DNA from 2 places in the Salinicoccus sp. CNSTN-B1 genome. Region 2 is predicted to be linked to the other one. Evidence: a T-box and tRNA genes for the amino acid it is inferred to sense, from the RefSeq annotation. Region 2 holds a T-box; the other holds one or more tRNA genes.
What was found. A T-box is a leader RNA that pairs with one kind of tRNA and senses whether it is charged. The one in region 2 lies ahead of ACYF68_RS07180 (valine--tRNA ligase), so its partner is inferred to be a tRNA-Val.

Region 1 (16,439 bases), 260 kb from region 2:
AATGCGCGATGCAATCGCCCCGGATACGCTACTGACCATCAACGGCGATATTCCGGACCGCGAAACAGGCATGATGCTCGCCGAAAAATATGGAGTGGATGGCGTCATGATCGGACGGGGAATCTTCAAAAATCCGTTCGCATTTGAGAAGGAACAGAAAATGCATAGCAGTAAAGAACTGCTTGAGCTACTGCGGACACATCTCAACCTGTATGATCAATACAGTAAAGAAGTGCCCCGTAAATATACTGCCCTGCACCGCTTTTTCAAAATTTATGTAAAAGGGTTCAGAGGCGCAGGCGCGCTTAGAAACAGTCTGATGGGCACAAAATCGACCGAAGAAGCGCGGGCTCTGCTTAATGCGTTTGAGCTCGAAGAAGCAGAAGAACTGAAGGCATGAAGCCCTCAATTTTAGCATGCACTCCTGATTGAACATCAGGAGTTTTTTTAGATGGGAAGCATTTCAAGAGTCATGGGAGGAGGGGAGCCGCATCCTGACTCCAATAGGCAGGCTGCTTTAACAGCCGGGTGAAGAATGTTATAGTATAGCAATGAAGTAGGGATTAAAAGAAACGAGGGATCATCATATGAATAGAGTCGACAGCATTGTTGATTTGATCGGACATACGCCGATGGTGAAGCTCAACAGAGTCGTGCCGGAAGGCGCTGCTGATGTCTATGTAAAACTTGAAATGTTCAACCCGAGCAAAAGTGTAAAGGACCGTGCAGCATTCAGCATGCTGGACCGTGCTGAAGCAGAGGGGTTGATTGAGCCGGGCGGAACGATCATCGAGCCAACAAGCGGCAATACCGGTATAGGGTTGGCGATGAATGCGGCGGCAAAAGGCTATGACGCAATATTCGTCCTGCCTGACAGCTCAACGAGTGAGCGCATCAACCTTCTGAAGGCGTATGGCGCTGAAGTGGTGCTGACACCGGCTGAAGAGAAGATGCCGGGTCCATCCGGAAGGCTAAGGAACTGCATGCTGAAAGGCCTAACAGTTTCATCCCCCAACAATTCGAAAACAGTGCCAATCCGGATATCCACCGGACGACGACGGCGATTGAAATCCTGGATGATTTCGATTATAATCTCGATGCATTTGTCGCAACAGCTGGCACAGGCGGTACAATCACAGGTACCGGTGAAACTTTAAGGGAGCACCTTAAAGACTTGCACATTGCTGTGGTGGAGCCTGAAGGTTCGCCTGTATTGTCGGGTGGCAAGCCTGGTAAGCATAAGCTCGTCGGGACGAGCCCCGGCTTCATCCCGAATATATTGAATACCGATATATGGGATGAGATCATTCAAATAAAGGATGATGATGCAGTCGATATGTTCAGGAGGTTGGCTAAGGAAGAAGGCATTTTTGTCGGGCCTTCTGCGGGTGCTTCTGTATTTGCAGCGATTGAGGTCGCGAAGAAACTGGGCCCTGGCAAACGTGTGGCAGCAATTGCACCGGACACAGGGGAACGCTATATGAGCATGGACTTAATAGAATAGAAAGAGCGGCAGAAGTGATTGACCTGCTACCTCCTAAGTTTACAGATGAAATAAAAAATCTGAAAAACTTAGGAGGTTTTTTCGTGGCTCGACATAGAAGTTTTGAAGAGAAGATACAGATTGTTGAATATTATTTAGAAAATGGGAACCCAAACGCAACAGTTCAGCACTTTGATATTAGCATCACGACTCTCAATCAATGGGTGTTGATGTACCAAGAAAAAGGACCTGAAGCATTAAAGGTCCGAAGGCGTCACGATACGTATGCTTCCGCGTTCAAAGCAATGGTCGTTGCGGAATATCTGAGCACAGACATCGATTATAGTGCACTCGCCAGAAAATACAATATTCGTTCCCATGAGACAGTCAGAAAGTGGGTTATCGCGTATACTGAAGGCAAGAAACTCAAGTCTACCTTTGGAGGGGCGCAATCCATGATGAAATCCAGAAAGACCACATATGAAGAACGATTACAGATCGTACAATATCATGAAACTCATGAAATCAGTATCCGTGAACTATCAGAATTGTTTGAGGTCAGCTATCAACAAGCCTATCAATATGTGAAGAAATATGAGGCGTCTGGTAAATACGGCTTGGAAGATCGCCGCGGCCATCGTAAATCAGATAGTGAACTGACCGAAACGGACAAGCTGAAAAGGGAGCTGGAGATAGAACGCTGGAAATGAAAGAAAGTGGAGGTTGAGAATGCGTTCTTAAAAAAGTTGGAAGAACTCGAGAGGAAACGCAAGTAAGCCGGGTTCGGGGGCAACGGATTCATGAAGCAATCACAGAACTGCACAGGGAAGGCTATTCCATCTCTGATCTGTGCGCAGTCGCTAACATCAGCCGTCAGGCTTATTATCAATATCAGAAACGGCAGAAACCCCAATATGAGGTTGAGAACGAAATCATCGCAAAAGGCATCGCTGAGCTATACATTAAGTACGATGGTGTACCCGGCTATCGAATGATGCGTCATATGGTCAATCGCCGCTTGAAAACCGCCTATGGCGCCAGGCGGATTCTACGGATCATGCGCATCATGGGGGTCCAATCCGTCACACGTAAAAAGAAGGTCACACGCGCTCCGAAATCCGGCGACTTCACAGTGGATAACAGTTTGGGCAGACAGTTCATATCAGAATTTAAGAATGAGAAATGGTTGACGGACGTGACCGAATACAAACTGGAGAACGGTCGGCGGGTCTTCATGTGTGCCATCTTGGATTTGTTTGATAACAGTATTGTGGCGCATCATTTTAGTTTCAGTAATAATAATCAACTGGTATTTGAAACAATCGAAGCCGCACTGGCAGCCAACCCTGGCGCTGCCCCTATGGTACACAGCGATCGCGGTTTCCAGTTCACTTCATACGGTTTCAGAAAAATTTTGAACGCCCATGGGATGACACAAAGTATGTCCCGTGTCGGTAAGTGCATCGATAATGGTCCGATGGAATCCTTTTTTGGTAAGCTTAAAGCAGAACGGTATCACTTAGTGAGAAAAGCTGAGGGGTATGAGACGTACGATCAACTCGTTGACAACCTGAGTGCCTACATCCATTTTTATAATCATGACCGCCCACAAGACGTACTGTCTGGTTTGACCCCCATCGAATTACGGGGTGTGGCCGCATAAAAAACTGCGATTCGCATGCATGCGAATCGCAGGAAAAATTATTTTATTTCACTGTAAACTTTAGTGATACCAGGTCAGATTCTGCCGCTTTTTTGTATGAACAAATGTGCCGGAAATCCGGATTCAAGCATTTAATACCGCTTCGTAGATTGCCCTGTCCGCTTCCGTGAATACATTGAAGATGACCTTGGTGAAATGATGCTCATGTGTTTTGAGCCATTCATCGACCGTCCATACAGCAATTTCTGCTGCACGCTCTTCCGGGAAATTGAACTCACCGGTGGAAATGGCCGGGAAGACGAGCGTTTTGACATCTCCCTTTTCTTGTGCAATATCAAGGCATGACCTATAGCTGGATACTAGTGTCGTTTCATGCCTGGCCGATACTTCCTCTCCATCGGAGAGCGCCGGTCCAACGGTGTGGATGACGTACTTTGCAGGGAGATGGTAGCCTCTCGTGATTTTGGCATTCCCAGCCTCCTCATCCGTTTTCTGTCGATGGGTGATTTCGGCTCCGTCATCCCTGAGCATTGGACCTGCTGCTGAGTGGATGACGTTGTCGATGCACCCATGGAGCGGCTGCATGCATCCGAGCAATTTTTCATTGGCGGCGTTGACGATGGCATCCGCTTCTATATTTGTAATGTCGCCCTGCCATAGGGCCATCTTATCCGCTTCCTTGAAGCGCGTTTTAGGAAAATCGGATTGAATGTTTCTGATTGATTCAGGCGACGTCTTTTCTTTCTCCTCTTTTTCAATATGGAGGAGTTTGTCAAGCAGCTGCATCATTTCCTTATCGAGGGGGAGCGGTTGCCTGATATTGAGCAGTGCCCGGATAAGTTTACGCTGGGCGGTATAATCTTCTGGTATATCTATATCTTGCGTGCCGGCCTTTTCATTGCGTAGCATAAGAAGCACACGTTCAGCGAGCACCGCTTTATCATCGATGTCACTCATAGTTGGAGCGAACGGTTCTTCCAACCTGATCGCTTTCTTGTAGTTATCCATATTGATATTTGCCATTTCAATCACCTCACCGTATATTTTGTCATGAATATTTGAATAATGCCATGTATCCGTTTCAGAAGGATTTGTTCGATTACAACGATTCAGGAAGTAAAATTCATAGAGAAAGGGTATAGTGAAAGAACACAATTTAACTGGGAGGAATGGGATGATTACATTTTTGAAACTTGTTCTGATCGGCTTCATTTCAGGAGTGTTGCTTGCGGCAATCATGAAGATTGTGAGGAAGGCGACGGGAAATAAAGCGGATATACTACTCTACAATATGGATTATATACCAGTGCTTAAACAATGGAGCGATAAGAGTATAACGGGTATCCTGTTCCATTATGCAACGTGCATATCGAGTGCTGTGGTGCTCTACTATATCTTGTTGCCGCTCGGCCTTGAGTCTTTGGTGTGGCCCTATATGGTTGTCTTCACTGCGGGAGGAGGCGTGCTTTATTTTCTGAGTGCATTGACTGAAACACCCCCTTCAAAGGATGATGCGGCTGCATGGTTCTACTGGACTCTCGGTCATGCGATATTCGGTTTTGCAGTAGGGGGCTCATCGCAATCTTTATATAAAATAAGGTCACTTGGCAATTGGCCCATATAAAATTCAACATACAATTGTGGTAGTATCGATGGATATTGTAGAATGATGATAAAGAGAACAGATGGAGGGTGCTTGAGTGTCGAACAATAAAGCTGAAACATATGAAGTGAAAATAGACATGCTTGATAAGAAGGGCTCCGGTAGGGGCACGTCTGGCGAGACGGGGGTGGCATCAATCCGAGGAAATTGAAGCTCACCGTACCCCAGACATTGATTGGAGAAGAAGTACAGGTGACAGTAGCGAATCCCGACCGAAAACGCGCCAGGGCACTGCCGGATGAAATCATCAAGCCAAGTGTGGAGCGCACTGTAGCGCCCTGTCCCCATTTTGACAAATGTGGAGGGTGCGTCTGGCAGCATTGGGATTACCAGGGGCAATTGGCCTATAAGGTGGCCGAAGTGCGCCGTTTTCTCGCGGGGAATGGGTTCGACCCCGATGTTGCAGCAGATGCGATCGGTATGGAGACGCCTTGGGAATACCGCAATAAGATGGAATTCACTTTCGGTCCTGAAGGCGGACTGGGGCTGCATGAGCTCGGCAATTTCCGGAATGTCATCGACCTGGACACATGTCTGATAGCAGGTGGTCCGATGGTGCAGGCGATGCTTGAAGTTTCGCGGTGGCAGAAAGACCATGACCTCTCAGGTTATGATAAGGATGCGCACGCTGGACTGCTGCGCAATCTCATGACCCGATATTCACAGAAAACCGGAGAACTCATGCTTGCGATTTTCGCTACCGACTCCCCAAAGGCGCATCAAAAGGCAGTGGATGACCTGATATCGCGGTTGAGCAGCAAATTCAGTGGACTGGTCAGCTTCATGTGGATGGAGAATACAGATTGGGCGGATGTGGCGCAGGCAGAGCATACACACCTCCTTTATGGACGTGATTACATCCATGATGAGATGTATGGCTATAAATATCGGATATGGTTTGATACCTTCTTCCAGACGAATCCTGAACAGGCCGAGAAACTTGTTGAATTGGCGATTGAGATGGCAGAAGTGGAAAGCGAAGATCGCATGATCGATCTTTTCTGCGGCGTCGGCACCTTCTCCTTGCCTTTCGCGAAGCGGGTTAAGGCACTTGCAGGCATAGAGATAGTGGAGACCTCCATTGAATCGGCAAAGAGGAACGCCAAAGACAATGGCATCGATAACACTTATTTCCTGGCAAAAGATGCCCGCCGCGGAATGGATGAGATTTTACAGACATGGGGGATCCCTGATCTTTTGATGCTGGACCCACCACGTTCCGGTGCCGGCGGCAAGGTGATGCGCAGGATTGGACGCCTCGGCACCGACCGCGTCGTCTATGTGTCGTGCAACCCGGAAAGTTTTGCTGAAGATATCACTTGGCTACGCGAGTTTGGCTATGAACTCAAGAGGGTTCAACCGGTTGATCTGTTCCCACATACTGTGCATATAGAACTTGTCGCATTGCTCGAGAAGGCATAATGTCCGTTCCAGAATGTAATTAGCCTAAACTTCAAGGAGGCAGTTATGAAACAATATCGCTATTCACTTTCTCCAGGTTCGAGGAAACATAAGGTTCTTATAGAAGATGAATCCGGGGATGAGATTGCACAGATCGACCGCACGGTGCTGAGGAACTGTGAGAGGCGTAATACTTACTCCTATACTTCTGCGCAAGGCAGAATAGTAAAGCTCGGTCTCAAAAAGCGGAAGTTTCGGGATATGAATATATCCAAGTACATCCTGCAGACAGACCAGGGAGAAATGGTCTTCAAGGAAAGGCCCGGCAGCAATCTGCTCCACTTTCGTGTGGATGGCAAGATTGATGGGCGTTTCCTGAGCATAGAAGAGGATTGGGCAGGTGATATGGAAGTCTACTACCATGGACGCCATGTTGCCACCGTCAAGGAAGATGTGGCCGCCAGGGAGACACTGATCCTTTCTGATCCGCAATTTGGTGGGGAGTCTCTGCAATTCTCAATCGTTGTCCTCATGTACTTCATGTTTAAGCTCTATAAAAGGGAACCTTGGCAGATGGCGGATATGCTATCCTGATTATTTGGAGAAGGTTGGATCAAGCGTTGCACATTGAATGGACAAAAAAATCACCCAGTCCGTGGACTGGGTGATTTAATATGACCCCGAGTGGGTTCGAACCACCGACCCCTTGCCTGTCAAGCAAGTGCTCTCCCGCTGAGCTACGGGGTCTTGATATAATTTCTACATGTTCAAATTTACAACGGAGACATGGATTTGTCAATGGCATTATAATGGAATGTGTACATTTTGCACATTCTTTTGCCTTTGGCCATAATTTATAGCGTTGAGAACTGAAAGTACTGGAGGTTTCGCATGGATTTTGTATTTCTTATATTATCGTTTATCGCAGCTCTCATATCATTGGTGATGTTCATTAAAGGTGTGTCCCTATACATATCGGACAAAGGGTATAAAAAAAGTTGGCAGACAGCTTTGATGCTGATTACGGTCGCCGGTGTGCTGGCTATACTGACTGCGCTTATGGACAGCAGTTCGACGCTTGGAACCGGCCTCCTCATTACAGCACTGTACGCCGTTTCTACAGCCATTGCGTTCGGTGTCGTCTATGCAGTGAAGAAGGCTCGTGGAGAGTCATCAAAAGGTTATTTGAGGTATGCTGCCATTGCACTTTTCTGTGCCATTGCAATGTTGGCAGTGTCGATATTCGTAGTTGATGATACGGAAAGCCCTGAGCGGGAAGCGCCTGGGGCATCGGGGGCGGATGAGGAACGGACTGTGGTCACCGTTGCTTCGTTCATAGATGGTGACACCACGCGTTTTAACTTTGAAGGCAATGAAGTTTCGTTCCGTTATCTGCTGATAGATACGCCGGAGACGAATCATCCACGGATTGGGGAGCAGCCCTACGGTAAAGAAGCATCGGCACGGACGAAGGAAATTTTGAGTGGGGCGGACACAATAGAGGTCGAATTCGATGTCGGACCGAAGCAGGATCATTACGAGCGCTACCTTGCCTATATCTACGCAGATGGCAAGATGGTCAATGAAACCCTTGTCAGGGAGGGGCTTGCACAAGTCCGTTATATAAATCCCCCCAACACGACGCATCTGGACCGGTTGGAGAAAGCGCAGGAGAAGGCCAAGGAGGAATCGCTTGGCATCTGGTCACTTGACCAGCCCTTTGATTCCGAGGCCCACCAAAAAGATGAGGATCGTGGAAATGGCGATTCAGGTACAAAAAGCCAGTTCAAGAACTGTACAGAATTGAGGCAGGTCCACCCCGACGGGGTGAAGGAGGGACATCCTGCGTATAGCCTTAAAATGGATGGCGATCGAGACGGGTATGCGTGTGACTGAGTCAGGCCGTCATGTTTAATGCTCCCTGGAAACGTCAATATACCAAGTATAGACTAAAAAGGAGTTGAGCTTTTAATGGAACCATTGTATCAAGTTACGATGATCAACACGGGTGGCCGCGACGGCGAGGTCCATAGCGAAGATAAATCATTTTCGATGAATGTCAAGCAGCCGAAGCAGATGTCGGGGAAGACACGAAAGAAACGAACCCCGAGCAGCTATTTGCAGCAGCATATAGTGCATGCTTCAACAGTGCGCTCGACGGTGTCTTAAAAAAAGCGAAGGCGGATGACGTCAAGCGTGCGGTCAAGGCAACAGCAAAACTCTTGAAGGACGAGACGGATGGAGGCTTCAAACTTGGAGCTGAAATCGAGGTGGAATTTGAAGGGGTAGAACAAAGTGATGCAGACAGGTATGTAGAGGATGCGCACAAACTCTGCCCGTACTCCAAAATGGCTCAAAATGGTATAGACGTCAAGATTAATGCCACCACCAAGTAATAACTCAAAAGGGATGGGAGCTCGTCTCCCATCCCTTTTTCATGTCATGAATGGTATAATACATTGATAAAACCCATCAAATGGAGGAGAATACTCTGTTTATCTTATTTGTGCACTCTACATAGGAATCATCTTATTGGCGGTCTATCTTATGACCCGAAAAGAAGAAAGGCAGACAAAGATCGGCGTCCGGGGATATTTTGCGGTAGTCACTGCATTGTTCCTTATAAGTGTGGTCTTGTTTACCCTTTTTGATGTCGGCGGCGGAAATCCTCGCTTCATTCTCATATTCTCATATCTATTCGTCATTCCACTCCTGATGCTCATCGGCTACAAAATATTAGGTTACATCAAAGGATATAGTCAGGCACAGCGTCTTGCGCTTGGTTTCGCCGGCCTTTTGAACTTGCTGGTATTCGGATATATACTGCTGTTCATATTCACATGGCTGTTCTACTATATGATCTAGGTGCGAGCCTAATTGAAAAGCCCGGACCTCCTCTTATCCCATCAAGAGGTGTCCGGGCTTTCTTTAGTTACGGCATTACTGTGAAGGGGGTCAGAAGATGAGTGCGAGCATCGCTATCAGAATGCCGATTGATGCCATCCTGATGGAGAATCCAATGTTCATTCTAGTGATCTTATAGGGGTTGAGCCCCATGCTCTGTGCGGTCATGGTGGCATTGATCCCATAAGGCGCAGCAGGGGATATGCCCATGCCGCAGACGATCATGACCAAAGAGATGCTCAATGCATTTTCAGGCGTCAACACCGGCACCAGTACCTCTGCTAAAATGGCAAGTGTCGCCACTGGGTGGACGCCGACCATCGCAAGGCCATAGATGACGATCATGATGAGCACAAGGATCAGAACAAGCAGGTGATCGACGTAGCCGAAGACCTGTTGCATCATGGAGGGGGCGGCACTGCTGTTGAAACCGCCTGCGAATATGCCTAGCGACAAAAATAGGATGGCAAAATTTTGAAGATGATTATTATGCTCCTTCCAAGTCAACCACCCCGTTTTCAGGAACAGCTTGAACCGGCGCATGATGAACGCGGCCGTAACGGAGAACGGCAGTATGATTAGAGCAATGGTCATGATGAAGTCGAGGGCGGCCCAAGTGTTGAGGATCATCACTGCCCCGAGGAAGCTGACGAGCAATAAGAGCATCTTTAAGAGTGTCCTGATAAGTCGCCCGCTGTCGATTTCCGGGGACTGGACGTCAAGTGTCATGCCTTGAAATTCTTTTGTGGCAATGAACATTTCAATCAGGCCTACGAGCAGGGAGACGGTGATGAGCCATGGCAAAAGTGTAAAGTAGGAAGTGCCTGTCGAGTCGACAGTGAGGCCTACAATCACTTCAAGGGGGCTCCAGATTACAGCCAGGGCGAAGGCGCGCAATGTAGACTTGATGATGAATGTATTCCTGAGTGAATCATCTTCATTCTCGAACAGGCGCCATAAGACATTTTGGATGATGTAGAGTGCTGAGATGTTGAGGAAGATGGCCAGGAAGTATGAAGTGAACATACTTTTGCCATAGATCTTTTCAACCCTGTCTGCCTTGTCCTGGATCATGTCCGTGATGCTCGAATCCATACCCCCGACTTTAACGACAGTGCCGATCCATGGCAGGATGCTGAAGAAGAACAATAAGGGCAGGTTGTCCGTGATATGGGAGGCAACAGCTGCAATGCTGTTGCCTGCTGATAACGAAAGCACTATACCGGCAGTGATGAACAGAATGCCGATGATCTTAAACAGCCTGGAACCGAAAACCCATGAGATGAGCAGTACCACAATCGTGTAGACAGTCGTAGTATATGAGAGGAACTCGCTTCCTGTAAAGAATTGAAGCAGGAACAGAAGGAATAAGGACCCATATATGTAAAAGAAACTGTTCAATACACCTGGATTCCGCAGGATATTCAATGCAACACCTTCCTTCGTATTATATATGAGGCGATCTGAGTGACCTATAGGACAGGTGAAGCCCTATAGGTATGAAAAATCGTTCAGATCAAGCACTGTGTCTTGCCCTGTGAGGTGATTCGCCACTTCACGGCCGACAAGGGGGCTTGCGGTAAGACCTGTTGCGCCCATGCCGTTTATCACTATCGTCCTATCATCTACGGCACCGATGAAAGGGAGGAAGTCACGCGCATATGGCTTTAGACCGACCATCATCTTGATGTCTTCTATAGTGGACTCGGGGAAGTATCGCTCAGCGAGATCCCTTAGATATCGATGATTTTCTTCTGATGGTTCCGCAGAAAAACTATCAGTGTCTTCATGGGTGGTACCAATCGCATATTGATTGATTCCCATTTCGACGATATAGATCGGACCGAGTGCCATGACGACAGGACGAGGCTGTTTGTTGCTCGAATCCTTGAGGCGGAAATGCAGTACTTCAGAGCGCTGGTGGCGTATATGGGGTTCGTGCTGCTGTTCAATGCCCAGGCACCAGTTGCATAGATGAGGGTGCCTGATGCATGGGAGGGGTCAAAATCCGCATTAATCCATTCCCCGCCATATTTAAGGAAGCCGGCTTTCAAGGCTTTCAATAGTTCAGACCCCTTGACCTGGCCGCCGCCTTCAACCAGGACCCCCGGATAGAGGGCGGTCAAATCTGGATGCATCTGTGCGACTTCTTCCCTTGAGACTTTCCGGACCGTCCCCATTTCAGGCGCATCTGCCTGTTTGGCCGAAATACGCTTGAAGGCAAGTTCCTGTACATGGTCGTCCTTGAATAGGCTGATTGACCCCTCCCGCCTATAACCACTGTCGAGGCCAGTTTCGGCTTTAAGTGCTTCGATGAACTCCGGATAGTATTTTGCGCTCTCTCTTACCAGGGCGTACCATTTTTTGTTCCTTCTCTGGCTGACCCAGGGACAGATGATGCCGGCAGAGGCCTCTGTAGCCTTGCCGGTATCGTTACGGTCGTACAATCTGACGGCATACCCTTTCTTCGCAAGATGGTATGCGGTGGAGGCGCCGGCGATACCGCCGCCTATGATGGTGAAATCTATCACTCTATACACTCCTGTCTCTAATGCTTTATAGTAGTCTAACATTATTTGATTGTATTATGATACAGTGCATCTGAAAGGAGGTCTACAATGGAAGATAAATATGTATTGGATGTGTTTAAAGATCACTCGGTGCTTAAGGTACTGAATATAATGACCATCTCGATTACGATTCTGTCGTTTGCGGTATTTTATCTCCTGGAGCTATTCGCAGCCGGTGGAGGGAGTTCCGCTTTAGCCGGCTTTGACCAGCTTGGTGTGTTCGGAGCTGTATTTTTTGTCATGGCACTTCTTTTTGCCATCATCACTTTCCACGAAGCCATCCATGGTCTGTTCTTCAAGATATTTGCACCATCCGGCCGAGTGCGTTTCGGCTATAAGTCCGGGATGTTCTATGCTGCGGCACCAGGGGAGATCTTCAGCAAGGGACGGTTCATCATAATCATCCTGATGCCCTTCATCATCATTACCACATTGATGCTGATTCTGATGATGACCACTTCACACGGTGCCTTCAAATACCTTCTTGCCCTCCACACCGGAGCATGTGCAGGTGATTTCTACTACGTGTATCTACTCATGCGCAAAAATCATATGAAGTTTGTTGAAGATACCGAGGTCGGTATGACGATGTATAGAAGTCATCCGGGGGCAGGAACTAGGAACATCTGTTCGTTTTATGTTATACTGGCTTAAATATTTCTGGATGGGTGGATGTCATGGAGAGAAGAATCATTCACATCGATATGGATGCCTTCTATGCACAGGTGGAGCAAAGGGATAACCCGGCATACCGGGAAAGCCGATTATTGTCGGTGGTAAATCGGTGAGCCGTGGTGTGGTCGCGACTGCGAGCTATGAGGCGAGGAAGTTCGGTGTGCATTCCGCGATGCCGACTAAACAAGCATATAAACTGTGTCCGGATGGCATCTATGTGCGGCCGAGATTCGATCATTACAAAGCTGTATCTAAAATGATCATGGATATATTTCTCGAATATACCGAAGTTGTGGAGCCACTTTCATTGGATGAGGCTTATCTGATATTACACACCTCGTAGGCCGGCAACGGCCGGCGCGTGCAATAGCACTTGAAATCCAACGGAAGATATTCGAAAGACCAGACTGACGTCATCAAGCGGCATATCCTACAACAAGTATCTCGCGAAGATTGCATCAGGTATGAACAAGCCGGCCGGGACGACCGTCATCCATTACGATAATGTACAGGAAGTATTGTTCAATATGGATATCGGCGAATTTCCGGGAGTGGGCCGGGTGACTGAAGCAAAAATGCATGAGCTGGGAATACGAAACGGCAAAGAACTCCATGAATGGAGTGAGGCCGATCTCGTCAATCAGTTCGGGAAAAAAGGCATTAGCCTCCATCAGAAGGCGCGGGGCATCGGTACGTCGGAACTGAAGATCGAGCGGATACGGAAGTCCATCGGTAAGGAGACGACCTTCAACTACGATATAAATGATGATGATGAGATCCTCAAAGTGATCGGTTCATTATGCAGTCAGGTAAGCAGCCGGCTCGAGCTTCAGCAGTATGCCGGAGGGGTGGTCACCGTCAAGATGAAGACGGCGGACTATGCCACCCATACGAGACAGATGATGACGACGAATCCAGTCTTCACTGAAGAAGAACTTTACCATTACGCCTACAATCTCTACCACGAATTGAAATCCCCGATGAAGCCATAAGGCTCATCGGGGTGACAGTTTCACACTTATCCGACCGTACATACCGCAATCTGACGATATATGATCTCCTCTAGTCTTTCTCCCTGCTCCCGGTCTGGACTTTCCGAGGATTGGGACCAACCTTTTGATGTTGTACAATCATCTGATAGATGACGATGATTTCATATAGTATATGGATCTTAAAAGAATCCTCTTCATCATCCAGTTTTCGGATATCCTTCCTGAGGAAGCGGATTGCAGGATTGGTCATCGATAGGGAGCTGAGGTCCAGATGGAGATAGGCGGTAATTTCCTGTATGGCCCTTTTTTCTTCTGGTGTGAAATCCATGGATAATTTGTCGGGTAGGTAGATCAAGTTGCCGAGATGGGTGAAGTATAGCTTCTTGAACTGGAGTTCACGCTCCAGGCTGTTCAACAGCCGCATCTCTTCACGATTGGATTTATGGTAGCGGTATTCATCTTGCTGATACTTCAGAAGCTTTTCTGAGTTGAGGATGGAGCTTTGAATTTTAGCATAGGCACGCTCACTCTTATCGGATTCATATTTTCCTTCGATGAGTTCCCCAAGCCGATGGATAAGAAGTTTATGGATTTCTTTCGTTGAGGTGGCGGAAAGCGCCTCGATCTGCTCACCATATTTTGGAGGAAGTACCAGAAAGTTGATGAGTGTACTTGTTGCCAATCCTATAGTCGTTGTAGCGAGCCTCGAAGTGAAGTTATAAACGTAGGCATCACCAACTGAAGGCACCATCGCCACAGCAGTGATTGCAGCTACAAGCACCCCGGCCTGTAGATTGAGGTGGTATGTGATGAATATGGTGAGTGTGGCTGCTATTGAGTAGGTGAATGCACCATCCCCAAGCACATAGAGTGAAGCTACGGCGATAAAAGCGCCGATGATGGATGCCGGAAATCTGACATATGCTTTTTTTAATGAAGCATACGCCGTCGGTTCTATTGTCACTATGGCAGTGATTACGGCAAATATGGGGGGCAGCCCACCCAGAGACAGATGAGCGCTGTCAAAAATGTCGACAGGCCAGTCTTGATGATACGGGGACCGATTATTTTTCTTATATCAAATCTCATATTCATGCTTCCTTCTAAAATTTTAAGTCTTTCAATTCTAGTATAGCATGAAGAGTTTGTTATAATAATTGGTGGATACAATATTTTTAAAGTAAGTAGGGTTGATAAATGATCATTAAAACAGAAGAAGAAATGCAGCATCTTGAGGAGATAGGCCGTATTTGCGGCACTGTGCTGAAGCAGCTTGTGGACTATACAGCACCGGGCATGACAACGAAGGAGATTGACGACAAGGGCGGCGAACTCCTTAAGGAAATGGGTGCAGAAAGCGCGCCGATCAGCGAATACGATTTCCCCGGCCATACATGCATCAGCATCAATGAAGAAGTGGCGCACGGCATACCGGGTAAGCGCATCATAAATGAAGGGGACATCGTCAACATCGACGTTTCGGCAAAGAAGAATGGTTATTTTGCAGATACTGGCATCTCTTTTGTAGCAGGCGAGTCGGACGATCCACTTAAACAGAAGGTAGTGGATGTCTGTGAGATGGCTTTTGAAGAAGCTTTGAAGAAAATCAAACCCGGCACGAAAGTCAGTCAGATCGGCAGGGCGGTACACAAAGTAGCAAGACAGAATGGCATGTCAGTCATCAAAAACCTGACTGGGCACGGAGTAGGTAGAAGCCTGCACGATGCACCAAAACACATCATGAACTACTATGAACCGGGCAACAGTGAACTGTTGACGGAAGGTATGGTCATTGCAGTCGAGCCATTCATATCTTCGAAGGCATCATTCGTCTCGGAAGGGAAGGATGATTGGGCATTTGAAACGAAAGATGGAAGTTATGTGGCCCAAAAGGAACACACTATCGTCGTCACTAAAGAAGGGCCAAAACTTCTGACGTTGATCGAAGAATAGGCTACACTAAAATATTGTGTTTATGTAATGAAAAGGACCGTATTGGAGATTTGTAGTGACCCAGAAAGTTAGACTTTTAGAGCAGAGAAATCTGCTCTATTTTTTTATGCACTTTTCAACTGGTGCTCCTGCTGCTCCCGGTACTGTATCGGGCTCAGCCAGCCCAGCTTCTCTTTGATCCGTTTTGTATTGTAGTATGTGATGAAGTGGATGATTGCCCGTTTCAATGACTCAAAACTATGGTAGGTGTTGCCATGGTAGATTTCCTGCTTGATGATACTGAAGAAGTTTTCCATCGGTGCATTATCCAGGCAGTTTCCCTTCCGGGACATGCTCTGAAATATGCCCTGGGCTTCAAGTGTCCCCCGATACGCCTGCATCTGGTAGGCCCATCCCTGGTCGGAGTGGAAGGTCTGCCGGTAGGGACAGTCTGTGGATGCTTCGATGGCAGTCGCCAATGCAGACAGGATACCTGCAGCACTCGGCCGCCTTGAGATGTTGAAACTGATGGTTTCACGATTATACAGATCCATGAAGGGATCCAGATACAATTTCTGCTCCACCAGCCTGTCGGAAGCATCCCGTTCATAGTATTTGAATTCAGAGGTGTCGGTGGTGATTTTCTGATGTGCAATTGGTGTGTCAAATCGGCGGTTGATCCGATTCGGAGCGGTCTTTCCGACAGTGCCCCTGTATGAATTGTACTTGCGTGTCCGCCGGGTGTAGCTCTCGACCTGCAGGTGCATGTCGGCCATCAGCCGCTGCACCTTCTTCTTATTGATGCCATGGCCTGCTTTCCTGAGTGCCGCTGTCATCCGGCGGTAGCCATAATCCTTGTGCGTCTCCCGCAGTGTGGTGAGTGCTGGCTTGAGTTCGGCATCCGGATCCGGACGGTCGAAACGCTTCTGCCAGTACATGTAGGTCGCCTTGGGAAAGCCGGTGGCTGAAAGAATATCCTTCAGTCTGTATGTTTCCCGGAGGTCGTGGATGAGTCGTGAGATCTCTTCGTTTGTCGCCGGCTTTTCTGTTCCCGCAACCTCCGCAGTTCCTTTAAAAAATCGTTCTCTATCTCCAGTCGTTTCACCTTGTCCTCGAGTGCCCGGATCCGGTCATCCTCCGGCTGTCCCTCCCGTGG
Region 2 (16,439 bases):
ATTGCGTCATAGGGCCAAAAAAGCATTGGATGATAAAGAAGTGCGTCCCAACGAATCATATGATGAAACATACCAGGATATGGATGAAGGAAGCTTCCGTGAGATGCCATTGCATGCTAGGCTAGACTTTTTGAAGCATCTTATGGACACCGGGAACGGGAGTTACAGGATGCTCATCAAAAGTGTGATTGATTCGGAGCAGAACCTTGAGACGATTACGTTCATGTTACTGTACTTGAAGATGTGCGGGAGGACCAGGCAGTGCGGTTCCACAAGATGGGGTCAGAAGAAGAGGCCATACCAACGTTGCTTCCAGATATCGAAGAGACGGAAATGTATGTCAAAGTACGCAACGATGTGCTGGAACACTTAGAAGACAGGATGCCTGAGTTCGCTGAAGCAGCCGATTCGATGTTGATTGCACATATAATAGGCGTCTATCCACTCGATCCGCCCTATGACTATAAAAGTCTGGCGGACGCTTATCTGCATGAACTACTCAGGATGGTCAACGTGGACAGTGGGACCGAACCCACACCTGAGGTCCTTGAGTGGGTGCGTTCAATCGAACGCCTCATGTCACCATCCGATTGAACAAATCAAATGTTGGATATAAAAAAGTGATATGTTATACTATACTGGTTAATTGAAATTATGGACTAACGGAGGAATATGATTATGACTCAGAAGTGGGAAAAACAAGAGGGTAACGAAGGCATTCTTACAGTTACTGTACCAGCAAAAGAAGTAGACGGTGCTCTCGATGAAGCATTTAAAAAAGTATCCAAAGAAGTGAGCATGCCTGGATTCAGGAAAGGTAAAGTACCGCGTCAAATGTTCGAGAAACGTTTTGGTGTAGAATCCCTTTATCAGGATGCATTGGATATACTGCTTCCTAAAGCATATACAGAGGCAGTTCAGGAAGCGGACATCAATCCGGTCGATCAGCCGGAAGTCGATGTAGAGCAGATGGAAAAGGACAGGACCTCATCTTCAGCGCGAAGGTCACTGTTGAACCAGAAGTCAAGCTCGGTGAATATAAAGGACTGGAAGCGGAAGAACTTGATACTGAAGTTACTGACGAAGATGTCCAAAAAGAAATTGATAATATGTTGGAAGCACATGCTGACATGGTCGTTAAAGAAGAAGGTTCAGTTGAAAACGGAGATGTCGTAAACCTTGATTTCGATGGCTACGTTGATGGTGAGCAGTTCGAAGGCGGCAAAGCAGACGGCTACGAACTGGAAGTCGGTTCAGGCAGCTTCATCCCTGGCTTTGAAGAACAGGTAGTGGGCATGTCCCTAGAAGAGGAGAAAGATGTCAACGTCACTTTCCCTGAAGAGTACCACGCAGAGGAACTTGCTGGTAAAGAAGCGGTCTTCAAAGTTAAAGTAAACAGCATCAAATCTAAAGAAATCCCAGAACTTGATGATGAACTCGTCAAAGAACTTGACCAAGATGTAGAAACGGTCGACGCTTTGAAGGAGAAACTTGAAAAAGACCTCAAAGAAGCCAAAGAGAACGAAGCGGATGTAACTATGAAGGAACAGCTCATCGAACAAGCATCTGAAAATGCTGAAATCGATGTACCTGAAGCAATGGTCAAGACAGAAACAGACCGCATGCTCCAAGAATTCGAACAACGCCTTTCTCAGCAAGGCATCAACATGGAAATGTACCAGCAGCTTTCTGGTCAGGATGAAGATGCATTGCGCGAGCAGATGAAAGATGATGCAGAGAAACGTGTACGCACGAATCTTGTCCTAAAGCAGATCTCCATCGATGAAAACATCGAGGTTGAAGAAGCAGACATGGACAAGGAGCTCGAAAAAATGAGTGAACAGTTCGGCATCAGCGTAGAAGACATCAAGTCCACTCTTGGTGATCTATCAATGCTTAAAGATGACCTTAAAATACAAAAAGCAATCGATGTACTCGTAGATAACCGTAAACAGAAATAGAATCAAAAGATTATAAGGGTGAGCTCTGCAACATAAAGTTGTGGGGCTCGCTGTATTATGGGGCCTAAAACCGGATATTTGATTTCGCTGAAGTTTTCTAGTATATTTTACAAGAATGAAAAAAGAGGTGTTGAATATGTTCAAATTTAATGAGGACGATACGAATCTGACTTGTTCCTTCTGTGGAAAAGATCAGGAACAGGTCAAGAAACTCATTGCAGGCAGCGGCGTCTATATCTGTAATGAATGTATAGAACTCTGCCATGAAATCATCGAAGAAGAACTGAAGTCCGAAAAGACCGAAGTTATTACAGAAGTACCAAAACCACAGGAAATATTGGAAGCGTTGAATGATTATGTCATTGGACAGGACAATGCTAAACGTGCTTTGAGTGTAGCTGTATATAACCACTATAAGAGAATCAACCAGAACCAAGAAGATGGTGTAGAAATCTCTAAAAGTAATATCGCTCTGATTGGCCCAACAGGCAGTGGTAAAACACTGTTGGCCCAAACATTGGCACGCACACTGAATGTGCCTTTCGCCATTGCCGATGCCACAAGCCTGACTGAAGCAGGTTATGTCGGTGACGACGTTGAAAACATTCTGCTGCGCCTTATCCAAGCGGCGGATTTCGATGTCGAGCGGGCAGAACAAGGCATCATCTATGTAGATGAAATTGACAAGATAGCACGCAAAGGTGAAAACACCTCCATTACCCGTGATGTTTCAGGTGAAGGTGTCCAGCAAGCCCTGCTCAAAATCCTTGAAGGAACGACTGCAAGCGTACCGCCACAAGGTGGACGTAAACATCCAAATCAAGAATCGATCCAGATTGATACTAAGAACATCCTGTTCGTGCTCGGTGGTGCATTTGATGGTATGGATGAAATCATCAAACGTCGTATCGGTGAAAAAGTCATTGGGTTCGGCGGTGCATCAGACAAAATGAATGACAAAGATGAGTTGATGTCCAAAGTGCGCCCTGATGATCTTCAGAGCTACGGCCTGATTCCAGAATTCATCGGTCGCGTTCCGATCATCAGCCACCTTGAAGAACTTGATGTCGAAGCACTTAAATCAATTCTGACGGAGCCTAAGAACGCGCTGGTCAAACAGTATGAGAAAATGCTCCAGATTGATGATGTCGAGCTTGAATTCGAAGAAGATGCATTGAATGCGATCAGTGAACTTGCCATCGAAAGAAAAACAGGGGCCCGCGGACTCCGTTCAATCATAGAAGAGCGAATGGTAGACATTATGTTCAATGTACCGTCCAATGATGAAATCCGCAAAGTGAAAATTACACGGGCGACTATAGAAGAAGAAGCAGAACCGCTACTTTTCGATGAGAACGGCGAGAAAATCGAATTGAACCGTAAAAGTGCATAATACAAAAAAAGCTGTCCAGATATGTGGCAGCTTTTTTTTCTGAAAGGAGCATTCTAGTGAAAATCAACCCGAATAACATAGACATCCTTATATCTGCTGTTGAGAAAGCACAATATCCAGCTACAGGCCTGAAAGAAATCGCATTAAGCGGACGGTCGAATGTCGGCAAATCTTCATTCATCAATGCAATTGCAGGACGAAAGAATTTTGCGAGGACTTCATCTAAACCAGGCAAGACCCAAACATTGAATTTTTATAATATGGATGATCAATTCATATTTGTCGATGTGCCTGGCTACGGCTACGCGAAGCAATCCAAGACAGCACGTGAGAAATGGGGACAGATGATTGAGAGTTACCTTGCAGAGCGTGAGGAGCTATCTGCAGTCATCCAACTTGTCGACCTCAGGCACAAACCGACGGAGGACGACATATTGATGTATGACTACTTGAAGCACTTCGAAATCCCAGTCATTCTGATATGCACTAAAATGGATAAGATTCCAAAGAGCAAACTGCAGAAGCATCTGAAATCAGTGAGGGAAACGATTGATCTGGAAGAGGAAGATGCCATGATTCCATTCTCTTCTATAGATAAAAAAAATGTATCAACAGTGATGGATGCCATTTCGGAATACATCTAGAAGTTCACAAAAGTTTCTTATTTATAATTACTATAAATAATCCCATGCGATGGATTAAGGAAACACTTTCTGTTAAAATAATAAGTATTGATAGTGGCTCAGACATAGCCACAATAGCATAGGGAGGCAATTCACATGCATGTCATCGCATTGAGCCTAAATTATAGAAAAGCAAGTGTTGAAGAACGTGAGGCAGTGGCCTTCGAAGATGAAGATGTCATCCATGCGCTCCACTCATTGCGGGAACAAAAAAGTGTACTGGAAGCAGTGCTGCTTTCTACATGTAACAGGACGGAAGTATATGTAGTCAGTGATCAGGTGCATACAGGTAAATATTATACCCAGATGTTTTTGGCAGACTGGTTCAACCTGGAACTTGATACAATCAAGAAGATTACCGACGTCAAAATCGGTGATGAGGCGATAGAGCACTTGTACCGGGTAGCATCAGGACTCGATTCCATGGTGTTGGGTGAAACGCAGATACTTGGTCAAATCAGGGAAGCCTTCATGACTGCCCAGGAAGAGCATACTACTGGCACCATATTCAATAAACTGTTTAAAGAAGCGATTACAGTGGCAAAAAGGGGACATAATGAGACAGATATCTCCAAAAATGCGATTTCAACATCGTATGCTGCAGTAGAACTCGCCAAAAAGATATTTTCACGTGTCAGCGACAGTAAAGTTCTTATCATCGGGGCAGGGGAGATGGCCGAGCAATCGCTGTTGAACCTGACTTCCAATGGCATCAAGGATGTGACTGTGGTCAACCGCTCTATTGACAAGGCGCAACAGCTTGCAGAAAGGTTCAATGGCCGCAGTACAACCCTCGAAATGCTTGAAGATGAACTGAGGAATGCCGATATAGTCATTTCAAGTACCGCTGCTCGGGAGTATGTAATCACTGAAGAGACGGTCGCCTCTATAGCAGGCAAACGTAAAGGCAGTCCGCTTATAATGATGGATATCGCCATGCCACGTGACATCGAGCCAACAGTGGGTAATATGGACAATATATATATGTATAATGTTGATGATCTACAAGGACTGGTGGATGCCAACTTGTCCACCAGACAACAGGAAGCAAATAAGATTGAAGGCATGATAGCCGAGAGTATGGACCAATTCAACGAATGGATCAACATGCTTGGCGTCGTTCCAGTAATACAGGCGCTCCGTACTAAAGCACTTGGCATACAGGAAGAAACATTGCAGAGTGTTGAGCGGAAAATACCTGAGATGAGCGATCGTGAACGTGCCGTTATTTCAAAGCATATGAAGAGTATCATCAACCAGATGTTGCGGGAACCAATCACCTATACTAAAGAGATCTCGGGTGACAGGAAATCGACTGAGAAACTCGCAGAAATCAAACAGCTCTTCGGCATCGAAGAAGAGGTGGAAATGATAACGCGTCAGGAAAAAGAAAAACAGCATGAGAAACGTCTGGCCAGAAACAGGCACTCGCAAGTGATTAGATAGGTGGAAACCATATGGATATGATGTTCCGCAGTCATGAGTTTATACTTCTGCTATACTTTTTAAGCCTTTCTGTGCTGAGTTACGATTTGTTTTTCAGAAATCGGCAGGCCAGAAAGGTTTCGTTTTATCTTGTCGGGGCAGGGGCAATCTTTCATATATTTTCCTTTGTGCAAATCGGCCTGTCCCTAGGACGTTTCCCGATACAGACGGTTTTTGAAGGGATATATGTCCTTTCAATGCTACTCGTCATCATCGGAGTCGTGCAATATAAACGCAGTGATTCGGAAATCGCATTTGCAATTTATGTCTTCACTGCTTTTTTGCTGCTCTCAATGTACACATTCGCACCCGTGACGTATGATGAAGTGACTGAAGTATCTGCCATCATGAATGATCTGCTCGTGATCCATGTCGTCTTGTCATTGCTGTCTTACGTCATGTTCTTTATTTCGGTCCTTCATGCCGGCATATATATCATCCAATATGATAATCTTAAAAAGAAGCGTTTCAATCGTCTCTTCTTCTCACTCTTCAGTGTGGAGACAGCCAAAAAAATGATGATCCGGACCGCAATACTTGGATTTTTGTTTATATTGATAGGTATATTCCTCGGTATCCAGTGGGGATTATATATATTCGGTACAGATATTCTGATGGACCTTAAAGTCCTTGGTACATTGATTGTGCTCATACTTTATGGGGGCCTTCTTTCCTATTTGAGTTTGACGCGCAACATCTATAAGTTTGCAGTAGCGAATATCGTAATATTTATTATCTGTATGATGAATTATTTGTTTATAACACAACTTTCCAGTTTTCATTTCTGGAACTATTAAAGGAGAGAGAGCATGAGAAAATTTACCGTTGGCTCCAGACGAAGCGGACTTGCCATGACACAATCCAAACAGTTTATTGAACAGCTGAAAAAACACTACCCGGATATGGAAATTGACATAAAAGAAATTGTGACAAAAGGCGACAGGATAGTTGATGTCCAACTTTCAAAAGTAGGAGGGAAGGGCTTGTTCGTCAAAGAAATCGAAGATGCCATGATAAACAGGGAAATCGATATGGCGATACATAGCCTGAAGGATGTGCCAAGTGTGATGCCTGAAGGATTCACTATTGCATGCGTCCCTAAACGCGAAGATATGCGTGATGCTTTCCTGTCGAACAATAATATACTGTTTAAGGATCTGCCGAGTGGCAGTGTGGTAGGGACGAGCAGTCTCAGAAGAGGTGCACAACTGCTGTCGATGCGTGATGACATCAAGGTAGATTGGGTACGAGGCAACATCGATACCCGTATCCAAAAGATGAAGGATGGCAAATATGATGCCATCATCCTGGCTGCAGCCGGGTTGAAGCGCATGGGTGGTCAGATGACATCGTGGCTGAATACTTCGACCCAGAAGAGTTCATTCCAGCGATTGCCCAAGGAGCATTGGGTATCGAATGCCGCTCAGACGACCATGAATTGATTGAGATACTACAGAGTGTCCATTCAAAAGAAGATGCAATCTGCACATCTGCAGAACGGGCATTTTTGAGGAGAATGGATGGCAGTTGCCAAGTGCCTATCGGAGGCCATGCTTCATATGAGGATGGAGAACTTTATTTGACTGGCCTCATCATGCCTGAGGATGGCAGCGAACAGTACATCGTCAAAAAATCCCATGAAGACCCGGAGACGCTCGGAAATATCGTCGCAGATGAGATGGAACGCATGGGAGCCAAAGATATCATCGATCGGATCAATGAGTCACTATAAGCCCATCGTTGTCACGACCCAAAGCAGGACACCTACAGTCCATTCTGATCTGATGGAACTTGTCCACCTGCCCCTTATTACTGTCGAACCTTTCACACTGGATGAATCTGTGTTTGAGGAAACATATGACTGGCTCCTTTTAACCAGCCCGAATGCAGTCGAATTCTTCATGCCCTATATCGACAGAGTGGATTGGAAAAAAATTGCCACAATCGGCAGAAAAACAAGCGAAGCACTGGAAGAGCGGGGCTATCATGTTGATTTTGAGCCCACTGAATATACCCAAGAAGGGTTCATGGCAGAATTTGAAGCAAAAAAAGGAGAACGTCTCCTGTACCCGGTCAGTAAAAATGCCCGTCCGTTGATCTATAAGCATCTCCTGAAAGCAGGTTGCCAAGTCGACAGGCATTTCCTTTATCATCCAGTGGAAAATGACAAATCGCTCAAGGGTATGAGGACGCGCCTTAAAGAAGATCTTTTTGCTGTCATTTTTTTAAGCCCGTCAGGTGTCAGGGCGTTTCAGAAGCATTTCTCTGCTTTTGAACTGGACGGCGTACTGGCCATTGCAATCGGTCACGTTACGGCAACGGCACTGATGGAATTTGGTATAGAACCAGTGCAGCCTGAGAAAGCAACAATGGAAAGTATTATGAACCTTCTAGAAAATAGAATCGATTGGAGAGCTAAGGATGAATTTTGATAGACATCGGCGTTTAAGAAGTTCTGCATTCATGCGTGACATGGTCCGCGAAACGAAAATAACGAAAGAGGATCTCATCTATCCTATTTTTGTAGTGGAAAAAGATGATGTTCGTGAAGAAGTGCCTTCAATGAAAGGTGTTTTCCAGATTTCATTGAACCTTCTTGAGGAAGAACTTGACGCTGTCAAAAAAGCAGGGATAAAATCCGTAATATTCTTTGGCATCCCGAAGGAGAAAGATGCTGAAGGCCATGGTGCCTATGACGATAATGGCGTGGTACAGGAAGCATGCCGGATATCGAAAAGATTGCACCCGGAAATTCTTGTCATACTTGATACCTGCCTCTGTGAGTATACCGACCATGGCCATTGTGGTTTGATAGACCCTAATACTCAGGACGTCGACAATGACAGCACATTACCGCTTCTTGTAAGGACCGCAGTGTCTCAGGCTAGAGCAGGTGCTGATATAATTGCTCCAAGTAATATGATGGATGGATTTGTTTCTGAAATCCGTAAGGGGCTCGATGACAATGGATTCAGCCATATTCCAATCATGAGCTATGGCATCAAATATGCTTCTAAATTTTATGGGCCGTTCAGGGACGCAGCAGACTCCACACCATCATTCGGTGACCGAAGAACATATCAGATGGACCCTGCCAATCGTCTTGAAGCCCATCGTGAGCTGTCAAGCGATCTCGAAGAAGGCTGCGATATGATGATTGTCAAACCTGCACTTTCCTACCTCGATATCATCAGGGATGTACGTGAGCGTAGCGATGTGCCAGTGGTCGCCTATAATGTGAGTGGGGAATATGCAATGACGCGCACGGCAGTTGATATGGGCCTTCTTGATGAAGCGGTTATCATGGAACAGATGATTTCCATGAAACGCGCGGGGCAGATATGATAATTACTTATTTTGCAAAAGATATTTGCAGAATGCTTGATGAAGGGATGGAATAGGAATGTATAAAAAGTCACAAGAACTTTATCAGACTGCAAAGGAACTCATGCCTGGAGGGGTCAATAGTCCAGTGAGAGCATTCAAATCGGTTGGTATGGATCCTTTATTCATCGATCGGGCAGAAGGGGCCAGGACATATGATGTGGACGGCAACGAATACATCGATTATGTTTTAAGTTTCGGACCACTTATCCTGGGCCACAGCGATAGGAAGGTCGTCGACGCACTTACAGCAGCAGCCCAAAAAGGCACAAGCTTCGGTGCACCTACCCGCCTTGAAAACGAATTGGCCGAGCTGGTCATAGAAAGGGTGCCGTCAGTAGAAATGCTTCGCATGGTGTCATCAGGTACAGAAGCGACTTTGGCTGCTCTCCGGCTGGCACGGGGATATACCGGCAGAAACAAAATACTTAAATTTGAAGGTTGCTATCACGGCCATAGTGATTCTCTCCTGATCAAAGCAGGGAGTGGTGTAGCTACATTAGGTTTGCCTGATTCCCCAGGCGTGCCGGAAGGAACCGCAGCGAATACAGTTACGGTGCCGTACAATGATGAAGAAAGCTTGAAGATGGCTTTTGACAAGTTCGGTGACGACATTGCGGCTGTCATTATGGAGCCGGTAGCCGGTAATATGGGGGTAGTGCCTCCAAAAGATGGCTTTTTGAAATTCGTGCGTGAGCTTACAGAAGAGAATGGGACACTGCTTATCTTCGATGAAGTGATGACAGGTTTTCGTGTCGGATATAACAGCGCTCAGGGTCATTACGGCATCAAGCCGGACCTCACATGCCTCGGCAAAGTGATCGGCGGGGGCTGCCGGTGGGCGCCTATGGTGGACGCCGCGATATCATGGAACACATTGCACCAGTTGGTAACATCTATCAGGCAGGGACGCTCTCAGGCAATCCGCTCGCTATGACGGCAGGTTTGGAAACGTTGCGTCAACTGACGCCTGAGAGTTACGAGCATTTCAATAAACTGGGCGACATGCTCGAATCCGGACTCAAGGAAGTCTTCGGCAAACATGATCTACCTATAACTGTAAATCGCGCCGGGTCCATGATTGGGTTCTTCCTTACAGAAGGGCCTGTGGTGGATTTCGACAGCGCCAATACCAGCGATCTCGACCTGTTTAGGGAACTTTATCAGGAACTTCTCAAAGAAGGGGTCTATCTGCCACCTTCCCAATTTGAAGGGATGTTCCTCTCGACTAAACATACGCCAGAAGATATTGAGCGTACGATCGATGCTTTCTCAACAGCATTGGATCGATTGGCAACCAAATAGGCTTTTACCAAAGCACCAATTAAGTGTATAATGGAGTAAATTATATAATGTGGGGGAATCACAAGTGGTTAAAAATGATGAATTCATCTCTGACACGGATGCAAATATGAAGGGTGAAAGAGAAGAAGATCTGGTCTATATTGAAGGTCAGAACAGGGAAATGATCCAGAGGGAGAAGGTAGACAAAAAGAACCCTCTTATGTGGATTATCCCGATCCTCATCGTCCTATTGATCATTCCATTGATTGTGAATCAGTTCAGCGGTGGCGGTTCAGAAGGAGAAGAAGAGGAAGAAAGTGCTGCAATCATCCAGGAAACGCCAGCAACTGGTGTAGCAGCAGTGCATTTTGAAGCGACTTCAGAGCAAGAGCTTACTTCAGAAGCGGCCATGAACAACGTAGTGCAGTCATTCCAAGGCGTGGCAGCCACTACAATTGCATCACCAGGCGCATTGACAGCGACCAGTTGAATTATGCACCCTGCCGGGAGGCAGGGTTTTCTTATGTCTGCGCCTATTGTAAAGGTCTCTGATCGATATAAAGGAGGGGACAGATGAAATATCTCTACCTCGTGCTGCTCTTTGTAATGGCAGCAGCAGTGTCTTCTATACTTCACTTCAGTGACATGATATTGCCTTGGCTTTTTGGTGCCATGATTGCTGCAATAGTGTTTCATCGCTTCGTAAATGCAGAGTTTGCCTATCCGAAATGGTTGGGCAGTGCCGGACTGATAATCATAGGAGCTGAGATTGGCTCGACTTTTACGGAAGATACACTGATTGATATGGCCGATGACTACATGAATATCATATTGCTTTCTGTTTTAATCGTCGCTTTGAGCCTGGTGCTTTCGCGGTTCTTCATGAAATTGACCGGGTGCTCTTACGAAACGGCAGTGCTTGCTACAATTCCAGGTGCCTTATCGCAGATGATCGTCATGGCTGAGGAGGAGAAGAAAGCGGACCTTCTGCTCGTTACTTTGACGCAAATGTCCAGAATAGTCCTTGTGGTCATTATCGTCCCCTTCATTGCAAGTTTGGCACCGCACGGTAGTTCTGACGGTATAAATGATGTGGCGGCGCCTCTCTCAGAAATGTTCATCCCTGAAATGATCTGGATCATCGTTTTTGCGCCCTTGCTGATCTACATCCTGGGAAAGTTGAAATTCCCTGTACCCGTCATGATTGGGCCGATGATTGCAATATTGGTGTGGAATTTGACGACAGGCCACAGTTTTTCAGTCGATATAGAATTCCTATATGCCGCTCAACTTCTGTTCGGCCTTAGGATTGGCATGCAAATTTCAACGTTGGTCAATCAATTGAACACACGGATGATCGTTTCTATGATCATTCAAAATGTTCTTCTCATCTTCGGAACGATGATACTGGTGTTTTTATTTATAATCACTACGGAGCATCAGTTTACAAATCTTTTCCTGAGTGCTGCGCCGGGTGGAATCGGCCAGATCATCATCGTAGCTGTTGAGATGAATGCTAACATCGCAATGATTTCAAGCTATCATATCTTCCGCATCTTCTTCATTCTGCTCATCATTGCACCCCTCATCAATTTGATGCTGAAACGCAGCAGGTACAGCCAGGACAGCTAAAGGACTTGACAGTCCTGAACCGTTGGAATACTATAAAACTAATGAAATATAAAGAGTGCAGAAGAGTAGCGGTAAGCGGGAAATCCAGAGAACATGTGGTGCTGGAAACATGTCAAAACTTGCTGTGAAAGTAGTCTGCTTGCAATCAGTTCTGAATCGAGTAGGTGCTGACGTGTAATGAGCGTTAATCATTTCAAGTGCAGCCGTAGAGGTTGAATTTAGGTGGTACCGCGGAGCTTCCGTCCTATTCAGGATGGAAGCTTTTTATTATGTCTTAAGGAGAGAATAATATGGAAATGTCGAAGAAATATAATCCACAAAAAGTGGAAGAAGGAAAATATGAAAAATGGGTGGAATCAGGATATTTTAAATCTGATGCAAATTCGGATAAACCACCATTTTCGATCGTCATCCCGCCACCGAATGTTACTGGCAAACTGCATCTCGGGCATGCTTGGGACACTACACTGCAAGATATAATCACACGTATGAAGCGTATGCAAGGTTATGAAGTGCTTTATCTGCCTGGGATGGATCATGCCGGAATAGCAACCCAGGCAAAGGTCGATGCACGTCTACGTGAACAGGGCATTTCAAGACATGAGATTGGCAGGGAAAAATTCCTTGAGCATGCTTGGGGATGGAAGGAAGAATATGCAGATTTCATCCGGAGCCAGTGGAAGAAGCTTGGTCTCGGGCTTGATTACGATAAAGAACGTTTTACGATGGATGAGGGGCTTTCAAAAGCTGTCCGTAAAGTGTTTGTGGATATGTACAATAAAAATCTCATCTATCGCGGAGAATACATCATCAACTGGGATCCGGCCACTAAAACAGCACTCAGTGATATCGAAGTCATCCATAAGGAAGTGGAAGGCAATTTCTACCATGTCCGTTACCCGCTGCCTGACGGGAATCATCTGAAATTGCTACAACACGTCCAGAAACGATGCTTGGTGATACGGCGATTGTGGTCCATCCAGAAGATGAGCGTTACAAAGAATACATTGGCCAATCCGTAACTTTGCCGATTGTCGGTCGTGAATTGCCGATTATAAGCGACCCCTATGTGGATATGGAGTTTGGTACGGGTGTAATGAAAGTGACGCCTGCACATGATCCAAATGATTTCACTCTTGGGGAGAAACATAACCTTGAGCGCATCAATGTAATGAATGAGGATGGCTCGATGAATGAACTTGCCGGAAAATACGAAGGCATGGATCGTTTTGAATGTCGTAGAGCTCTGGTGTCAGACCTCAAATCCGAAGGTTATCTGATTAAAGTGGAACCGCATATGCACTCTGTGGGGCATTCCGAAAGAAGCGGTGCAGTTGTAGAGCCGTATTTGTCGACGCAATGGTTCGTAAAGATGGACACATTGGCAAAAAATAGCCTGGATAACCAGGATACCGATGAGGCCATACAATTTGTACCGGAGCGGTTCGATGCGACGTTCAGACGATGGATGGGCGACATCCGGGACTGGGTGATATCGAGGCAGCTGTGGTGGGGGCATCAGATTCCGGCCTGGTATCATAATGATACCGGAGAAATTTACGTCGGCTTGACGCCTCCTGAAAACATTGAGGAGTGGACACAGGACGAAGACGTCCTGGATACATGGTTCTCCAGTGCCCTATGGCCGTTTTCGACGATGGGATGGCCGGAAGAAACTGATGATCTGAAGAAATTCTTCCCGACCAACGTACTGGTAACAGGTTACGACATTATATTCTTCTGGGTAGCACGCATGATTTTCTCTTCACTGGAACACACTGGGGAAAAGCCATTTGATGATGTGCTCCTCCATGGTCTTGTAAGGGATGAACAGAACCGCAAGATGTCCAAATCGCTTGGAAATGGTGTTGACCCAATGGATGTCATCGAAAATTACGGTGCCGATGCATTGCGTTATTTCCTCTCCACCGGATCGACGCCGGGCAGGATCTCAGATATTCCGATGAAAAAGTCGAGTCCGTCTGGAATTTCATCAATAAAATATGGAATGCGTCACGATTTGCACTTATGAACATTGGCGAGGACTTCAAGATGCAGGATATAGATCTTGAAGGGGATAAATCACTCGCAGATGAATGGATCCTTACGCGTTTGAATGAAACGATTTCTGATGTCACGCGTCTCTCTGAACAATACGAATTCGGGGAAGTGGGACGTATCCTCTATAATTTCATCTGGGATGAATTCTGCGACTGGTATATTGAGATGGCGAAAGTACCAATGTCTGAAGGGTCAGACAGTGAAAAGGCGATGACCCGTTCCGTCTTGCTGCACACTTTAGACAGCGTATTGAAAATGCTGCATCCATTCATGCCATTCGTTACAGAAGAAATCTACCAAGCCATCGACAATGATCGTTCGATTGTTGTAAGCGACTGGCCCGAGGCGATCCCTGCACTGAGCAACCCGACATCGAAGAATGCCATGGCGCTATTGGTTGACATCATAAAATCCGTCCGTCATACACGGAATGATGTAAACACTCCGTTGTCGAAGCCGATCGACATCCTGATTGAAGTGAAAGATGAATCGAGGCTTGAAATTATAGAATCTAACCGCCATTACATCGAGCGTTTCTGTAATCCGGAAACATTGGAGATTTCATCCCATATTACTGCAGATGATGATGTCAAAACAGATGTGGTCAATGGAGCCACTGTAATTCTCCCATTGTCTGGATTGATTGATATGGAAGAGGAGATTGAGAGGCTTACAAATGAGTTGAAGCGTCTGGAAGGCGAACTGAAACGTGTTGAAGGTAAGCTTGGCAATGAGAAATTCGTCCAAAATGCACCCGCTGCAGTCGTCGAGAAAGAAAAGGAAAAACAGCAGAACTATCAGGCACAGTATGATGAGGTAGAAGAAAGGTTGAATAACCTGAAAAGAAAGGGATAAGTGATGGAATACCAAGAAGGGTTGAATTGGATCCATGATAGGATGAAGTTCGGCATCAAACCAGGTGTAAAACGCATGGAATGGATGCTTGGACAGCTTGATAATCCTGAACGGAACATCAATGGAATCCATATAGTGGGAACGAACGGCAAAGGATCCACTGTGGCCTATATGCGGAACGCTTTAAACCGCAATGGGTACGCCGTGGGGACCTTCACTTCCCCCTACATCGAAACATTCAATGAACGCATATCAGTCGACGGCCATCCGATTACCGATGAACAGCTTGTTGAACTGATCGAAATAGTGAAGCCTATAAGCGAGGAATTGGAAAGAGAAACCGATCTTGGCACTGCGACTGAGTTTGAAATCATCACAACGATGATGTTCGTCCATTTCGGTACCATTCAGCCAGTCGATTATGTACTTGTTGAAGCGGGACTCGGCGCGAAAAAAGATTCGACGAACGTATTCAATCCGATTCTGACAGTGTTGACAAGCATAGGTCTTGATCACACCGCCATCCTGGGAGACACATTGCTTGATATCACAAAAGATAAAAGTGGTGTGATAAAGCCAGGGGTCCCTTTAGTCTTCAGTGTCAAAGATGATGTTTCCAGGGATTATATCCATAAAATCCTTGAAGAGAACGGTTCAAAGGGAATCGAATTGAACCAGGATATCATCCTTATTCCTGAAAACGGTGAATTCCAATTCCAGTACGGGCAATATGACTTCCAGGACCTAAAGTTAAGCATGCCAGGCAGGCACCAGAAGGAGAATGCCTCCCTTGCGATTGCAGCGCTCATTGAACTCTACGAAAGGAAGCAGGCCAATATCGACTGCAATCTGATGATACAAGGCATTGAAGAGACAGTTTGGCCAGGCAGGATAGAAGTGGTATCGACCGAACCTTTGATCATTTTGGATGGTGCCCATAACAATGAGGCCGTCGATGCATTGGTGAATACTATGACGAAGGAATATCCAAACAGGGATATTACTGTCCTGTTTTCTGCAATAGAAGGTAAGCCGATCGATACGATGATCGGTAAACTTGAATCGATTGCCGATTCCTTCAACGTCACTGAATTCGATTTTCCAAAAGCCTTGGATAAAGAGACGGTATTCGAAAAAGTCCGGCATCCGGTAAGGGCCATGGTTGATGACTATGAAGCATTCCTGGACACATTTGATGGGGATGTACTGCTTGTTACCGGCAGTTTGTACTTTATCAGCGAAGTTAAGCAGAAATTAAACAAAAACGGCGATAATCAATGATTATCGCCGTTTTTGTTTAGAAAGGCCCGTAATTAATCCATAGACTGATGACCATGAACAGGGCACTCGCCGCCACCCAACTGACCATGATGGGCCAAACGAACCTCAGCCATTTCTCATAGGGGATGTTCGCGATGCTTAAACCGGCCATCAAAATCGCGGACGTTGGAAACAAATAGTTGGAAAGTCCGTCGCCCATCTGGAAAGCGAGGACAACCGACTGTCTGGAGATGCCTACGATATCCCCAATCGGTGCCATCAGCGGAATGGTCGTAGCGGCCTGTCCAGAAGCCAGAAGGTATAAAGAAATTGAGTATGAATTGCGTGAGAAACATTCCAACTGCAGCAATTGCAGCCGGCAGCCCGTCCAATATAGAGCTTACAGCATATATGACTGTATCGATGATGGTCCCGTCATCA

Region 1: it encodes a tRNA-Val, which carries the amino acid that the T-box ahead of ACYF68_RS07180 (valine--tRNA ligase) is inferred to sense. The anticodon was not compared.

What each region holds. Positions count from the first base shown of each region.
Region 1 covers NZ_JBTWMN010000004.1:929,725-946,163, forward strand. Annotated here, with positions in the region: partial or broken gene ACYF68_RS05460 (tRNA dihydrouridine synthase) at 1-400, shown strand, start outside; partial or broken gene cysK (cysteine synthase A) at 588-1,504, shown strand; gene ACYF68_RS05470 (helix-turn-helix domain-containing protein) at 1,588-2,193, shown strand; partial or broken gene ACYF68_RS05475 (IS3 family transposase) at 2,232-3,146, shown strand; gene ACYF68_RS05480 (protein-ADP-ribose hydrolase) at 3,270-4,169, opposite strand; gene ACYF68_RS05485 (hypothetical protein) at 4,321-4,770, shown strand; partial or broken gene rlmD (23S rRNA (uracil(1939)-C(5))-methyltransferase RlmD) at 4,889-6,231, shown strand; gene ACYF68_RS05495 (hypothetical protein) at 6,277-6,804, shown strand; tRNA gene ACYF68_RS05500 (tRNA-Val) at 6,886-6,957, opposite strand; gene ACYF68_RS05505 (thermonuclease family protein) at 7,102-8,106, shown strand; partial or broken gene ACYF68_RS05510 (Ohr family peroxiredoxin) at 8,182-8,606, shown strand; gene ACYF68_RS05515 (hypothetical protein) at 8,758-9,075, shown strand; gene ACYF68_RS05520 (hypothetical protein) at 9,166-10,542, opposite strand; gene ACYF68_RS05525 (NAD(P)/FAD-dependent oxidoreductase) at 10,606-11,103, opposite strand; partial or broken gene ACYF68_RS05530 (NAD(P)/FAD-dependent oxidoreductase) at 11,136-11,687, opposite strand; gene ACYF68_RS05535 (DUF3267 domain-containing protein) at 11,733-12,338, shown strand; partial or broken gene dinB (DNA polymerase IV) at 12,362-13,425, shown strand; gene ACYF68_RS05545 (FUSC family protein) at 13,422-14,315, opposite strand; gene map (type I methionyl aminopeptidase) at 14,549-15,304, shown strand; partial or broken gene ACYF68_RS05555 (IS3 family transposase) at 15,409-16,439, opposite strand, start outside.
Region 2 covers NZ_JBTWMN010000004.1:1,193,258-1,209,696, forward strand. Annotated here, with positions in the region: gene ACYF68_RS07115 (hypothetical protein) at 1-373, shown strand, start outside; gene ACYF68_RS07120 (hypothetical protein) at 334-594, shown strand; partial or broken gene tig (trigger factor) at 679-1,961, shown strand; gene clpX (ATP-dependent Clp protease ATP-binding subunit ClpX) at 2,098-3,354, shown strand; gene yihA (ribosome biogenesis GTP-binding protein YihA/YsxC) at 3,411-3,998, shown strand; gene hemA (glutamyl-tRNA reductase) at 4,134-5,483, shown strand; gene ccsA (cytochrome c biogenesis protein CcsA) at 5,495-6,319, shown strand; partial or broken gene hemC (hydroxymethylbilane synthase) at 6,332-7,254, shown strand; gene ACYF68_RS07155 (uroporphyrinogen-III synthase) at 7,241-7,954, shown strand; partial or broken gene hemB (porphobilinogen synthase) at 7,944-8,923, shown strand; partial or broken gene hemL (glutamate-1-semialdehyde 2,1-aminomutase) at 8,920-10,211, shown strand; gene ACYF68_RS07170 (hypothetical protein) at 10,276-10,680, shown strand; gene ACYF68_RS07175 (AbrB family transcriptional regulator) at 10,764-11,822, shown strand; T-box leader at 11,869-12,072, shown strand; partial or broken gene ACYF68_RS07180 (valine--tRNA ligase) at 12,113-14,738, shown strand; gene ACYF68_RS07185 (bifunctional folylpolyglutamate synthase/dihydrofolate synthase) at 14,742-16,019, shown strand; gene ACYF68_RS07190 (hypothetical protein) at 16,036-16,278, opposite strand; partial or broken gene ACYF68_RS07195 (YfcC family protein) at 16,370-16,439, opposite strand, start outside.